One region of the Leptolyngbya sp. ST-U4 genome, then DNA from elsewhere that is predicted to be linked to it. Evidence: riboswitches for the same ligand, from Rfam matches in the RefSeq annotation. Region 1 holds a riboswitch; the other holds the start of a gene.

Region 1 (7,639 bases):
AGATGAAGGATCAAGCTTTGTTTGAAGCACTGCCATTTTGACAGCGTTAGAGGAAGTTCGGGGAAATCAAACCGAGATTTTTAACTATGGCAACCACTCGACGATCGCTTCTTCCTTAGTATTTGTATTGCGTTCGGGCGTGGTGCGCGTAAATTCCAGGTGAACCGATCGCGTTTGCTCACCGTCGGCGGCAACTGCCATGATCGGGAAGTGAATCATGCCGTCCTGGAAAGACATCTGGAAACGGAATGTGCCGTCTGGATTGAGCTGAATTGGACGACCGCCGATCGTTACGGTAGCATCGGGTTCAGTTGCGCCATACACAATCAGTTCAGCATCGGCAATCAGCCAGAACTGACGCGGACGCATCGACGGTGAAAGCCCTGCTCCCGACATGCCCATGCCCGACATGGTATACATTCCTGCCCCGGACATGCCCATCCCCGAAGTTGTGTACATTCCTACCCCGGACATGCCCATCCCCGAAGTTGTGTACATTCCCGCGCCCGACATTCCAGCCGCACTCATGCCCACGCCAGACATCATACCCATGCCGGAGGTGGTGTAAGCTGTGCTGCCCATCATGCCTACCCCAGACATTCCCGCGCCCGACATTCTAGCCGCACCCATGCCCACGCCGGACATTCCCATGCCAGAGGTGGTGTAAGCTGTGCTGCCCATCATGCCTGCGCCCGACATTCCCATCCCGGAAGCCGTTGGCACTGCCCACTTGCCTACCCCCGATGGGAAAACATAGGAGCTGATTGCCTCTTCGGGAACCTGCTGCATCGAACCAAATACAGACCCTGCAACGCGCTGCGTCTCGGCAGACTGCGCCATTTCAAACACGCGATCGTAAACAGGACTAGCAACGCTTGCCACACTTGCCAACTGTCGGGTCGGATGAGGAAGCTCCTTCACCGTCTTGCCGCGCAGGTCATCTTCCCAAACAACAGTGATGAACTGGTCATCGATCCAGTCTGAGGGATAAACAGGCGGAATTCGCACCGGAGCCGATCGCGCCAGCATCAGCCAGCGACCGTCAAACGCCACGTAGCCAATTTCCACCACGTAATCTCGATCGCTTACCGGAATTGGCAAGTACCACTCCCGCGCCAGTTCGTCGCATTCATATTGCTGTAAGCTGTGCGGACGCTGAATTTCAACATTGATATCAGTCACGTCATAAAACCGCAGTGCCAAACGCACGCCCCCCTGCTGGCGCAGTTCTTCTTTTCGAGCCTTAGGAATATCCCAGTAGGCATAAGCCCATTGCGGGTCACGGGGCAGCAGCATGATGCGGGTTTCGCTATAGCCATCTGGCAACTCAGGCAATCCCTCATCTACAACGGCAAGAGCTAAGGCTGCCTCAATTTGTTCAGTTTGCTCTACATCAAGCCCAACATCAAATTTCGCTGCTTCCACTTCTGCCTGTGCTTCTAAAGAACGAGTTGAACTGGAAACAAACCGCGCCCGCTGAATTTCCTGGATTGAGCTAAGCAACTGGTCTTTTCTCATGCGGCTATAACGCGAGATGCCCAACTCGCTCGCAATTCGGCGGAGCTGCCGGAGGGTCATTTCTTCGATCGGCGGACGTTCTGTTGACATGGTCAGACCTCCAGATGTCTATCGTTTGAGCATGAGTGCCTTGATTCAAAGCTGAGAAAGAGAACAGAAACGACTGAATAAAGCTGGGAGTTCAATCCAATATCAAACCCATCAGTCTTTGGGATCGCAGGGGATCAATGTGTCCCTATCTTGCAGAAAATCAGCCTAAGAATCAAGTAGTTCAAAGCCTGATTCTAGTGAGATCAACGGAAACTCAGCGATCGGAACAGCAATAATGTCATGATTTTCTGACAAATGCCCGTTTGGGATCGGGTTGTGGGATCGACAATATCAAAGTTTCATGACATTGCGAGCCAACTGTCAGTTACGCTAGAAGCCCTGAAAAACGGAATGTAAGAAAGTTGTCCTTCCAGAGTGCTGGGAATCCCTATCTGCTTAGAGGAGATGCTCACCCCAATCGTCTGCCGTTGCTTAGCAGTCGATCGCCTGAATAGGTGTTGTAGGGTACGCAGTGCTTTTGCTTGTCGGCAACTCTCTATTTGCACAAGCCGTCTAGACTGTCACAATGGCTAAGGCATATTGGCCATGCTAAGGCTGACTCTAAGACCTGTTCATTTTTTACACACCATCATGTCTACCGATCGCCCCACTCAGGAACCTGCACCCCAACCCGATTCTCGGCAAAGTCGGCTGATTAGCAGCGTTCTGGCTCCGGCAGTTCGGCTGTGGCTGCGATCACAGGTTGAGTCTGTCGCAGATCTGCAATTTCAGCTTGAAGGAGGCGATCGACAACTCCTCTCAGGCTATGTGCCAAAAGTGTCGATCGCTGCACGGCAGGCAGTTTATCAAGGGCTCCATCTGAGTCAGGTTGCGCTGACAGGCGAAAATATTCGCGTCAATTTTGGGCAGGTTCTTCGCGGCAAACCCCTCCAATTGCTCGAAGTCGTCCCGGTCTTTGGTAATCTGACGCTGCACCAGCGCGATCTCACCGCTTCGCTTCAGGCTCCCCTGCTGGCAACTGCGCTATCCGACTTAATGACCGCTCTATTTCAGCCCGAAACGCGCCACCTCTTGCCCCCGGAACTCACTGCTGCGATTGGAACAGGTACGATTCACATCACTCAGCCCCAAATTGAACTCGGCAATCAGCAGCTTATCCTTGGCGGCATTTTGGCAAGTGCAATGAATAATTCCCCCGTCCGAGAACCTGCGATCGATTCGCTCCAACAAGGAACTGCTTTGCCTCGCCTCCCCTTTTTGCTGCGAACCGGAATTACGCAATTCAACGGCAGCCAGCTTTGCCTTGATCGTCCCGAACTGTTGCCCACGCTCACCGCAACCCAGGGAACTCCACTGCCCCATCTCCATCGGTTTGCGATTGATCTCGGTCAGGAAGTCGAGATTCAGGAACTCCTTTTGGAAGCGGAAAGGCTGGTGTGCCGGGGGAGGGTTAATGTAGTACCAGCGTAAGAAGTTATCGCGATCGGGTGCAGTAAACCTGCCAGCTCACCCCTCATTTCCTCATCCCCTCGGCTCCCCCGCTTACCAACTCCCGCTTATCAACTCCGGTTCACTAACTAAAGAAAAAACCTCCCCACCATATAGATCGCCGCCGTCAACAACTGCATCAGCATGACCGGAATCCCGTATCGCAGAAAAGTTTGGAACGGAATACGCTTGCCGTGCTGTTCTGCAATTCCTGCCGCCACAATGTTAGACGATGCACCAACGAGCGTTCCGTTACCGCCCAGCGTTGCACCGTACATCATTGCGTAAAACAGGGGCAGGACTTCAGTGGGAAACTGCCCGTTAAAGTCGGGAGTTAGCACTTCTGCGCTCACCAGCCCCACGTTAACGACATACTGCTTCAGCAGAGGAACCATTGCCACGACCAGGGGAATATTGGGCACGACGCTGGAAATAAGACCCACAAACAGGAGCAATGCCAGGGAACCCAGCAAGATATTTTGACCGAGGATGACGGCAAGAAGTCCTGATAAATTTCCAATAATGCCTGTTTTTTCGAGTCCGCCAATCAGGACAAAGATGCTCATAAAAAACAGCAGCGTACTCCAGTCAACATCGCGCAGAATATTGTGAACGGTGTCGATTTTGCTTTGGTGTGCCAGCAGGAGAGCCAGGGCAGCACCGAGCAGAGCAGACGCAGCCGGAGAAACGGGAATTGGCAGCAATTCGCCTGCCACAAAAAACACGAGTACCGCAACCACAATGATTCCGCCGAGCGCCAAAACACGGGGATGATTGATTTTGGGGTGGGGCAAGTGTTCCAGGTCGGTTAGCTGCTTATGCCAGATAGGGGAAAACAGGAACGGGGTCATGATCAGCAGGGTGACGATCGCCGCCGCGCCGCCCAGACTGAGCTGTGTAAGGTAATCCAGAAAGCTGATATTGACTGCATCCCCTACAATAAACGTTGCCGGATCGCCCACCAGCGTCAGCAGCCCGGCACTATTTGCCACAAACACCATCAAAATCAGCAGCGGCACAAAGTCAACGCCTACTTCCTGTGCCATCGGCGGAATCAGCGGAGCCAGAAGCATAACGGTGGTTGCATTCGGCAGCACGGCACAAATCGGCGTGGTAATCGCAATAATGCCAATCAGCAGCCGCTTTCCCTGCCCCTTTGCCAGGATGACTATCTGGGTCGCCAGGTAGTCGAAAATCTTGGTGGGTTCAAAGGCACGCACCAGCACCATTACGCCAAAAAACAGTGCCAGCGTCGGATAGCTGCCGCCCACGTAGTCGATCGCCTCAGTCAGCGTCATAACGTTGGTAAACACCAGCAACAGCGCGCCCAAAAAAGCTGCAACTGTAAGGTGAATCCATTCGGTCATTACAAACAGGATCACGCCCAGAAACGCTGCTCCTGCGACCCATGCCTGCCAGTTTTCCATCTTCCCCGCTTCTCCGATAAGACGATACAGACTTGGGAAGCTGAGGAGCCAGATCTTTGCAATCACTCATTCCAGAAATTCATCCCGGAAATGTCACAAAAATGCTGTCTCTGCTCAGTCTTCTCCCTTTGCCGACGGAGTTAGTTGACGGGCTAAGGCTGGGAAATGCCCTTTTGCAATCGAGACTCAACGCTAAGCTAAAACCCAGGCATTATCCTGACCGCAAATACGTCCCAAAAATTGATTCCTCCGTTTCGATTGCGCCGATCGAATGAAGGCGGTCGAATTAGGCTGACTTGATTCCAGCGATTTGAAATTAGGGAAATCCGATAAATTGCCGATCGGAGGTTTCGCCTTCGGGTCGGGAAAAAGCTCCTTTATTCCTTACTGAATTCAGCAATTCAAGCGGATTTGATACGAAATCACCAGGATTGGCTCAATCGTAGCACTGGTTTTCCGGGCATCATACCATTCTTGGTTTGAATGCAGATTTGGCAGCGATCGTACCGTTTTGCGATTTGCAGACTTGATGCCTGCCCAAATCCCCTTTCCTGAAGTCGATACAATCAAGGGAATTGCTTTTTTCGCTTGAGGCACTATGCAATTGAACTGGCAATTAAATTTGTGGCTCGCTGTGTTTACGTCTCCCGGACCCATGATCGGACCCCTGCCGATCCGCTGGTATGGATTGCTGATTGCCTCAGCCGTGCTGATCGGGGTGACGTTATCGACCTATTTGGCAAAAAAACGCGGTGTCAATCCAGATTTAATGAGCGATCTGGCGATTTGGCTGGTGGTGGCAGCGATTCCGGCGGCACGGATCTACTATGTGGCGTTTGAATGGGACAAATACGCCAGCAATCCCTCAGAGCTGATTGCAATCTGGCATGGGGGCATTGCGATTCACGGCGCGATTTTGGGTGGCATGATCGCCACGCTAATTTTTGCGAAACTGAACAAAGTTCCCTTCTGGCAGCTTGCCGATCTGGTGGCTCCGTCTCTGATTTTGGGACAGGCGATCGGGCGATGGGGCAATTTCTTTAACTCTGAGGCATTTGGCAGACCCACGAATGTGCCCTGGAAATTGTTTATTCCTCCGGCGCAGCGTCCTCCCGGCTATACGCAGTTTGAGTATTTCCATCCCACATTTCTCTACGAATCGCTGTGGAATTTGGGGGTGTTCGCAATTTTGATGGTGCTGTTTTTCCGGGGGCTGCGCGGTAAGTCTTCGCTGAAGCTGGGAACCCTCTTTCTCACCTATCTGGTATGCTACAGCCTGGGACGTTTCTGGATTGAAGGACTGCGGATGGATAGCCTGATGCTCGGTCCACTGCGAATCGCTCAGGTTGTGAGTCTAGTTGGAATTGCGATCGGGGCGATCGGCTTACTATGGCTCTATCCGCTCAACCGATCTTTGCCGGATGTCGTGTCGATCGCAGAAGTAAACGAAGCAGCGCGAGCAAACGCTCAGGATTCGGACAAAAGCCAGGTATAAATTGATTTTGATTTCTTTCGTAGTAAACCTCACCCAAACCGCTTATCCACAGCACCTGCCTGAGGATCTACCAAAGCACTTTCGTAAAACAGAAAAGCCCTAGAGCAATTTCCAGGGCTTGAATCAGGGTGCATCTATACCCTACTTTTACCGATGAACGGTCAAATGGGGGAATTTACGGATGAGATTTATCTAGTTTTTACAGAAGTTCTTGCTTTCTCAAAGTTTTTACAGGAACGACGCAGTGCTGTGCGACAAATTTAACTTTTGTGTGATTTCATAGAGCCGAATCAACCATGACGACTGAATTTGAACATCGATCAATACCCGCTGAAGATCAGTCTACTATTGCCCCGGCAGTGTACATTGTGGGGGCGGGACCCGGCGACCCAGAGCTTTTGACCCTGAAGGCATATCGGCTGCTGCGTCAGGCAGAGGTCATTCTGTTTGCCGATTCGCTTGTGCCGACTGCGATGCTGCAAATGGTGCATTCTGACGCGGAAGTGATTCGGACAGCAAACAAAACTCTGGAAGAGATTTTGCCCGTTATGGTGGATCGGGTGCGATCGGGTAAATCCGTTGTGCGCTTACACTCGGGTGATCCGAGCTTGTACGGAGCGGTGCATGAGCAGATGCAGGCACTTGTCGCTGCCGAGATTCCGTTTGAGGTGATTCCAGGAATCAGTGCGTTTCAGCTTGCCGCCGCCAAACTCAAGGTCGAACTCACCGTGCCCGGGCTGGTGCAGACCATCATCCTGACGCGAATTAGCGGACGCACCCAGGTTCCCGCCGCCGAAGAACTCTCCTCGCTTGCCGCGCATCAGGCGAGCTTGTGCCTTTACCTCAGTGCCCGCCATGTGCGCGAGGCGCAGGAAAAACTGATGCAGCACTATCCGCCCGATACACCCGTTGCGGTTTGCTTTCGCCTGGGCTGGTCAGACGAGCAGATCTGGATTGCCCCCCTGGCAGAAATGGCAGACCTAACCGAGCAAAAAGACCTGATTCGTACCACGATGTACGTCATCAGTCCGGCACTGCGATCGATTACCCCAGAGGGGAAGCTGCTTCACGATGCCCCAGACCCAAACGAGCAGAATTCCTATCGATCGCGCCTCTACAACCCAGAGCATACTCATTTGTTTCGTCCCCGCTAATGGGTTAACTATCCCGTGCAGTTTTGTCCCGGTACAATGGAACGAATAGAACAAGAACAGCCCAGAGAACTTTGGGAAGTCACGACTGGGAAAGTCACGGCGATGTCCCGAACTGCCCCCCTCGCACTGGAGGATTTAGGAGGCAACGCAGGACGTTGAACACTTTCCAGGGATGGTTCCAGGCTGAGCGGACACGATCGTTTGCTTAGGAGCAGGCACAATGCCTTCAGACTCATCTTCAGATGCAAATGCAAAAATGCAGCAGCTCCGTACGGTTAGGAAAAAGCTGCTGGCACTTCACAAAGCATTGCTGGACTCGGAAAAAGGAATCTACGAGCAGTTTTACGGCAGAATTCAAACCACAGGCGAATATTTTCGCTTAGTCACCAGCCACGATTGGTTTAGCTGGCTGCGTCCCATTTCGCAGTTTATTGTCCAAATGGACGACGTGATTCATGCGAAAGAACCGATTGCCCCTGAAACGATCGATCAACTCTTGCAGCAAG
Region 2 (7,639 bases), on a different contig from region 1:
AATGGGGCGACAACCTGTTTTGGACTTATGGCAAAGATTACGATGCAAGTTCAGTCGAGCAGGCATTCAAGACCGCTCTAGAGTCAGGCGTTAATTTTTTTGATACCGCAGAAATCTACGGATTGGGCAAGTCAGAAACGCTGCTGGGACAGTTTATGCAGCAAACCAATCAGCCTGTCTACATTGCAACGAAGTACTTCCCGCTGCCCTGGCGGTTTGGAAAAAGTGCTGTTGCTGATGCGCTGACTGCAAGTTTGAAGCGGCTCCAGCGTGACACCGTAGAGCTGTATCAAGTTCACCAGCCCTTTGACTTTTTCATGGGACAGCCCACCTTGATGGAGGCACTGGCTGACGAAGTAAAACGCGGCAGAATTAAGGCGATCGGCGTGAGCAACTATTCGGCGGATCAGATGCGACAGGCGCACGAGCTACTGGCAAAGCGCGGTGTTCCTTTGGCGGTGAATCAAATGCAGTATTCGCTGCTGGCGCGTCAGATCGAGCACAATGGCGTTATGGCAGCAGCAAAAGAGCTGGGCATCATGATTCTGGCTTACAGCCCATTAGCGCAGGGTTTGCTTACCGGAAAATACACTCCTGAAAATTATCAAGACCCGACGGGCGCGCGCAAGCTAGACCCTCGCTTCAGCAGAGGTGGCGTGGAAAAATTGGCTCCGGTGATAATGTTGCTAAAGCAAATCGGCGAAAAATACGATCGCACTCCCGCCCAAGTTTCGCTGAACTGGCTGATTGCTCAGGGTAACGTTGTCCCAATTCCAGGTGCAAAGAATGGGAGCCAGGCCCAACAGAATGCAGGCGCACTGGGCTGGAGCCTCACGCAAGAAGAAATTGATCGCATCGATCAGGCAACTCGCCCGCACCAGCAGCGATTTCTTTAGGCTTCGTTCGTAGGTCGCGGCAAGGATTCTGTGTATGACCTTTACACGCTCAAAGCCCTCCAAAATTGGGAGATTTAGGGGGCTGCCCAGCCATGTTCAACTCAACCATTTATCCTTCGATTGAGCAACGCCCCGCTAATTTCCTACTGCTTTTCTAGCTCGTGCGGAATGCCCAGGATCGGGCAGGGAAACGCTGGGGTGAGCAACTGCTGGATCAGGGAATGTTCTCCGGTCGTACAGCCTACCATCAGCACATCTGCCTTTACAGCCTCCACTACCTGACGCAGCTCGATCGCCACTGCCCCAAAGCGCAAATGTGCCTCTAGAGAACCACGCCATTCATCAGCTAGACAGCGAGCCTGCCACAGGATGCGATCGGCAGTCTCAAGGGAATCGGTTAGCGATCGGGCTGACTGGGTTTGAATCGTTCTGGGTTGATAGACGGCTGCTGCCTGCGATTGGGGTTTGGATTGAACTGCCGTTGCAGTTTGCTTCTGAATCGAGGGGAGACCGCCAACCTGCGCTTTTTGAAGAGACTGCGATCGGAGTCCGTTCAGATCAGGAGCGGCAGCGCAAGTTAACTGGAGCGAGTTGCAGCTATCCAGCACATAGACGACGTGAACGGTAACAGATTTGTTGGTCGCGAGTTTCGTTTGATGAGCAATCCAGAAGGCAAAATCGAGAGCAGTTTGGCTATTCGGAGAACCATTGTAGCTGATGACAATATTGGTCGTTTCGTCGATCGATTCCGAAGTTGCCTCAGTAGCGTCAATTGCTCCCTTGGCGGAACTGCTTGACATCTCAGCAAAAGAATTCTGCGTCGGCGCGACACCCGGATACAAAAGCATTTGCTCACTGAGGTTGTCTTGTCCAAGCGCGCTTTGCAGGCGCAGCAGCATCGGTTGAATTCTCATAGTCGGTGTTGGAGGAGCAAGTGAGGAAATGGAAGCTAAAAGCGGCAGACGGGTCAGCGTGAAATTTAAGCGATCGCTTTACAGTTTCCTAAGGGAAACAAGCTTTGGGATCAATGAAAAACAGACAGGAATCAACAGAAACATTAGAGGGATCAATTGCAGTGTAAAGCTTCCTATTTGCCCTACACAGTCCTCTTTAGGAATAGAACGGGCTTAATTTAACAAAGATTAAAGTTGGTCATCGTGTCCGAAATGACGATCGAGGAAGTTGAGCGCGTGGTTCCGCAGTTCGTAGTATTCAGGCAGTTCTCGCAGCTCCTTCGGCTGGCGCGGATGGGCAAAGGGAACTTCCAAAATTTCGCCAATTTGGGCAGCAGGTCCATTCGTCATTAAGATAATTCGATCGGACATATACAACGCCTCATCCACATCGTGAGTAATCATCATGACCGCCTGACGGTGGTTTTCCCAGATATCCAGGACTTGCCGCTGGAGCTTGCCCCGTGTCAGCGCATCGAGCGCGCCAAAGGGTTCATCCATCAGCAGCACCTTGGGACGAATCGCTAAAGCGCGAGCAATCCCCACTCGCTGTTTCATGCCGCCCGAAAGCTCATCAGGATATTTTTCTGCCGCAGGGGTCAGATTCACCATTGCCAGATGTTCGTTGACAATTTCCCGCTTTTCTGCTGAAGAGAGGTTCCTCAACACTTCATCCACTGCCAGCCGAACGTTTTCTCGCACCGTGAGCCAGGGCAGCAGCGAGTATTGCTGAAATACCATCATGCGCTCCGCTCCGGGTTTACGCACTTCGCGCCCTTCGAGCCAAACAGAACCAGACGTTGCCTGTTCTAGACCTGCCACAATCTTCAGCAGGGTCGATTTGCCGCAGCCCGAATGCCCGATGACTGAGATGTATTCATCTGCGCCGATCGTCAGATTGATGCCATCCAGAATCACGGTCTGGCCACCTCCGGCGGCAGGATAAGCTTTGGTTACATTCTCAATCCTAAGAAACTCGGCTGGGTCACGCAGGCGATCGGTGGCGGGGAAGGTAAGCGGTTTGATCATGAGGTTCTCCGGGTGTGAGGGGGTGAGTAAGGGGTGAGGGGTCAGCTAGGATAAATAGAAGGGTTTGGGGCGATCGGCTCGAATTTCAAAGCTTTTCAAGTAGCCGACCGGGTCGCTGGGATCGAATCCTTTCTGGTCGATAAAGACAGTAGCGGGTTCTACTTTGTAGTCTTCGCTGGGGCAGTTAATGCCCATTTCGGCAGCGATGTCGCGGTAGAGGTCCGATCGCCAGGCTTTTTTCGTCAGCTCGTCTGCGTTTGCCGGAATTTCGGGAATCTGTCCCCAGCGGGCGGCTTGCGTCATCAGCCAGAGACTTTGCGATCGCCACAAGAAGGTGGAATGGGCGTTGGCGGGTTCGGCGAGGTCGGTTGGGAAGTCGTAAAAAATGGTGGTATCGGCGGCAGCGATCGTCCGGTCTTTGCTATCAAAACCGCCATAGTTATATTCGCCAATAATGCCTGGACCCGTAAACTTGGTTGCACATTCGGGCAGTGAAGGCAGATTGTCCGGCGTGATCAGGGGCGGGGTTTTGCAGGTTTTCGGTCTGGCTCCGGTGAACGATCGCCCGGTGATAATCTTTGCAACTTCGGCGCGATTCTCCGGCTTGCTGCAATACTGACAGGCTTCGATCATGGCTTTCACCAGCGATCGATACGTCTTGGGATTTTCATTAATAAAAGGCTCCATCACTGCTAGCAGGCGATCAGGATGTCCGCGCCAGACTTCCTTTCCTTGAGCAAAGGTGAAGCCAATTCCTTCATTCCCCCGAATTGCGCGAGTGTTCCAGGGTTCTGCCACCATGTATGCCTGCATTGCACCAATTCGCATATTCGTTACCATTTGGGGCGGCGGCACAATAATCACGCGAAATTCGCTCAACGGATCAACGCCTGCGGCAGCCGAGACATAGCGAATGAAATATTCATAAATCGCCGAACTGAGAACCACTGCCCAAATTCGCTGATCCGAGGGCAGACCTTCAAAATAGCGACGGAAATCCCGCCCGAATGCCTCCAAATCACCCTTGTACTCATGCCAGGGGCGAATCCCCGATTCCCACATGGCACGATTCATGGTCATTGCATTGCCATGGCGGTGGATGGTCATTGCGGCACACATCGGGGCATGGCGCGCACCTTCTGCGCCAATTCGGGCATTGGTCACGGCTCCTGAAACCACGGGTGACGCATCCAGCCGACCAAAAATTACGCCATCTCGTGAGGTTGCCCAGCTTGCTTCGCGGCTAAGCTTCACGTTCAAGCCATATTTGCGAAAGAAGCCTTTTTCCCAGGCAATCGCAAAGGGAGCGCAGTCATTGACAGGTACATAGCCAATCGTTAAATTCGGTTTTTCCAGCGTTTGGGGATCGATGATCGGTTCTACTTCAGCCGCCATTTGCGGCAGTCCTTGCGGCGCCCTATTCGCACTTACCGCACAGGAAGCCAGCGTCGTTGCAGCGACCGAAGCTCCGAATCCTTTTAAGAAGTCACGTCGATTGAGACGATCGTGGTTCATATTGGTTTGGGGAGTGGGGAGTGGATAAAGGATGGAAAGTCGGAGGGATGAGAGAATGGGGAGGTGAGGAGCGGGTTTTGCGGTTCGTTCTATAAATGGGGAGCGTCTTGCTGCTCAACCTGATTCAACAGACAGTAGAGAGACTGTGGAAATGATTGACGCAAAGCTGATGAAGTAGATTAGGAAGCTCTGACGCAAGGGCGATCGAGAGATTTTATCCCCTGCTCACTTACCCCTCACCCCCGGATTCCCCCACTTGATTAGGCTGCCGACTGCGATCGAAAACGACGACGAGTGACAAACTGCTGAATTTTGACCACGATAAAGTCCAGAATCAGCCCGGTTAGCCCAATTACAACCACCGCCAGGAAGACCGAGCTAAGGTTCAAGCGGCTCCACTCATCCCAGACAAAGAAGCCAATGCCTACACCTCCGGTCAGCATCTCGACTGCGACGATCACCAGCCATGCAATGCCCAGGCTAATGCGCAGCCCGGTGAAGATATAGGGCAGACTGGCAGGCAGAATAATTTTGATAACTCGTCTCCACTGAGGCATTTCCAGGACTCTCGCCACATCCAGATAATCTTTGGAGACGCTGGATACGCCAAGTGCAGTGTTAATAATCGTTGACCAGAGCGACGTAATGAAGATGACGAAAATCGCAGAAGGGTCTGCCAGGTTAAAAATTGCCAAGGCGATCGGCAGCCAGGCCAGAGGCGAAACGGGCTTCAGGATTTGAATAATCGGATTGAGTGCCAGCATTGCCTGACGCGACATCCCAATCAGAAATCCGGCGGGAATTGCAACCAGTGCGCCTAGGCTAAAGCCAATCAAAACGCGCCGCAAACTTGCCATCAACAGCCAACCAATTCCCAAATCGCCAGGACCACGACGATAAAACGGATGCAGCAAATAGTCCATGTTTGCCTGAAGTGCCTCTGGCGGGGTGGGCATCAGGTCGCTGTTAAACAGGGCAATTATCCACCACAGCAAAATCAGACCTGCAAATCCCAACGCAGGCAGCAGCACAGTTTCTTGCAGCACGACTGGCTGCACACGCCTCCAGGCTGCTTGTCCGGCAACGGCGATCGAACCCACAAATTGTACAACCATCCTGAACTCCTCAGGGTTGAAGGTGGACAGAACAACGGAACCACTGTCCAACAGTCAAGGATACTGACGAGCTTTAGCACGGTTGCCCAAAGACGGTTATCCAAAGACAAATTGCCAAAAGCTTCAGTCTCCCCTCAATGCCGACGGAGTTAGCTGACGGGCTAGGACTGAGAGGTGTCCTTCTTGCGATACGCCCCAATATTGGTTCCTCCGCTTCAGTCTTCTTTGGTTAGGGTGAGACTGAATTAAGCTGACTGTTCGAGATTAATTTGAAGTGCATCCATACTAACATCGCCCATTGCGTCCGTCAATCTCTCTACTGCTAAAGCAATCGAATTGCTTTCACCATTGTGTTTGCTTATTCAGCCGAAGGTAGGCGATCGATTTTGCGAATTTTTGATTACAAACGTTGCGTTTCTAAGTCGAACGCAGAAATAAACGCTGTAAATGATTTCAATAAAGTTGGTTGAAGAACGGTGAGTGCAGGTGAGTGCAGTAAATATGAATGTCAAGGCAGGTTTAGCAGGAGTAATATCAGCTTTAGCTTTAGGATTTGATGCAGAAATTATGATTTGATGCAGAAAATTGATGCATTGAAGATAGATAAAAATTGGTTTATTAAACCATTGGTGTACCAATACAAAAATGGTGTACCAATACAAAAATACAAAAAAGCAAGAGGCGATCGACCTCCTGCTTATTGCGCTATCTGTTTAACTCAAATCTAATTTGTCTAATTTGCGTGTCGCTTACTCCAGAGGCGGCTCAAAACCGCTTAAGCTCTTAGCTGTTGGCTTCGGTAGCCTGTGCCTCATTCGATCCGGTGACGGCTGCTGTCGCGGGTTCGGTCGTCGGCTCGATCGTAGGCTGAGCCAAGTCTGTCAGATTCAGCTTCACCACTTTGTTGCGAACTTCGACGACTTTGGGCAGCGTCAGGGTCAAGATGCCATCTTTGTATTCGGCTTGAACCTGATCGTTCTGCACAGTAACCGGAAGCGGCACAATGCGGCGGAATTTACCGTAGCGAAACTCGGACTTCATAATGCCGTTGGTTTCGCCCTGCTGCTCACTGCGATACTCACCGGAGAGAGCAACTGCTTCACGGCTCACTTCAACGTTGATATCTTTCACATCCATGCCGGGAAGTTGAGCTTTCAGCGTAAATGTTTCACCGCTATCATGTAGTTCGATCGCCGGAGCCCAGCTGTATTCGCTCGGTACTGCAATCTCATCAAACACTCGATCCATTTGACGGCGGAGCGTTTCCATTTCGCGCCAAGGATTCCAATATCTCACTAACATCGCTCTATCTTGTGTGGGGTAATTGAAACGTTTAATCCTCATGTTTTGATTATGTCTTGCACCTCAACCCGGAGACAGTGAGGAGAACTGTACAGGAATGGTGAAGTTTCCCGAAAAAAGACGATCGAGTGAATAAGTAAGCGCATTGTACGCAAACAATTTTTGAAGCTTAAGTCGAGTTGAGAGGTAACAAAGCGGTTTGCTAGCTTGAAGGTATGGCAAAGTACTTCAAATTTCAGTCGTTACTTAAGTAAGTTACTTGAGTAAACGGACAAAGCCTGAGCCTACCAACTGCTGTGCCAACACTTGTAATCCGATTTCTTTTGGAGATTTATTCAGGCGAGTAGGATAAGAACGGCTCCCTCTTTGCTGATGCTCGAATTCAGTCTGCTGAGTCAAGCCCCTAGGCGGTAGAAGGAAAAAGTTCTTGGTGACAGAACGAGAATTGCTCAGGAGTTGAATTGAACACTGCACGATCGCAGAAAATCTGGTAGGGTTTTAGTTTCCGGAATTCAAGAAACCCCTACTATCAAGCTTCAGAAATGAGCGTAGCGACATTATATGGGCGGGATCTGCTAAGCATGGCGGATTTAAGTGTGGCAGAACTGCGGGATTTGCTGGATCTGGCGATCGACTTGAAAGCAAAGAAGCTCAACCCGCGCTGCGAAAAGATTCTGGGTCTGCTGTTTACCAAAGCTTCGACACGCACCAGAGTTAGCTTCTCGGCGGCAATGTATCAAATCGGCGGGCAAGTACTGGATCTCAACGTCAACGTCACCCAGGTGAGCCGGGGAGAACCCGTGGAAGATACAGCGCGAGTGCTCGATCG

What was found. A riboswitch is a leader RNA that binds a small molecule or an ion and turns the genes downstream of it on or off. The one in region 1 is predicted to bind cyclic di-AMP.
Region 2: it holds a riboswitch for cyclic di-AMP, as region 1 does, so the genes downstream of both, ntrB (nitrate ABC transporter permease) here and NDA02_RS01205 (ArsB/NhaD family transporter) in region 1, are expected to answer to the same signal.

The regions. Positions count from the first base shown of each region.
Region 1 is NZ_JAMPKZ010000001.1:280,868-288,506, forward strand. It holds gene NDA02_RS01195 (DUF4912 domain-containing protein) at 85-1,608, opposite strand; gene NDA02_RS01200 (DUF2993 domain-containing protein) at 2,200-3,039, shown strand; gene NDA02_RS01205 (ArsB/NhaD family transporter) at 3,147-4,484, opposite strand; cyclic di-AMP (ydaO/yuaA leader) riboswitch at 4,600-4,787, opposite strand; gene lgt (prolipoprotein diacylglyceryl transferase) at 5,083-5,979, shown strand; gene cobM (precorrin-4 C(11)-methyltransferase) at 6,276-7,133, shown strand; gene NDA02_RS01220 (hypothetical protein) at 7,170-7,292, shown strand; gene NDA02_RS01225 (hypothetical protein) at 7,354-7,639, shown strand, end outside.
Region 2 is NZ_JAMPKZ010000027.1:11,075-18,713, reverse strand. It holds gene NDA02_RS23070 (aldo/keto reductase) at 1-896, shown strand, start outside; gene NDA02_RS23065 (universal stress protein) at 1,040-1,810, opposite strand; gene NDA02_RS23060 (nitrate ABC transporter ATP-binding protein) at 2,039-2,878, opposite strand; gene NDA02_RS23055 (ABC transporter substrate-binding protein) at 2,924-4,393, opposite strand; gene ntrB (nitrate ABC transporter permease) at 4,654-5,508, opposite strand; cyclic di-AMP (ydaO/yuaA leader) riboswitch at 5,632-5,770, opposite strand; gene NDA02_RS23045 (Hsp20/alpha crystallin family protein) at 6,292-6,810, opposite strand; gene argF (ornithine carbamoyltransferase) at 7,353-7,639, shown strand, end outside.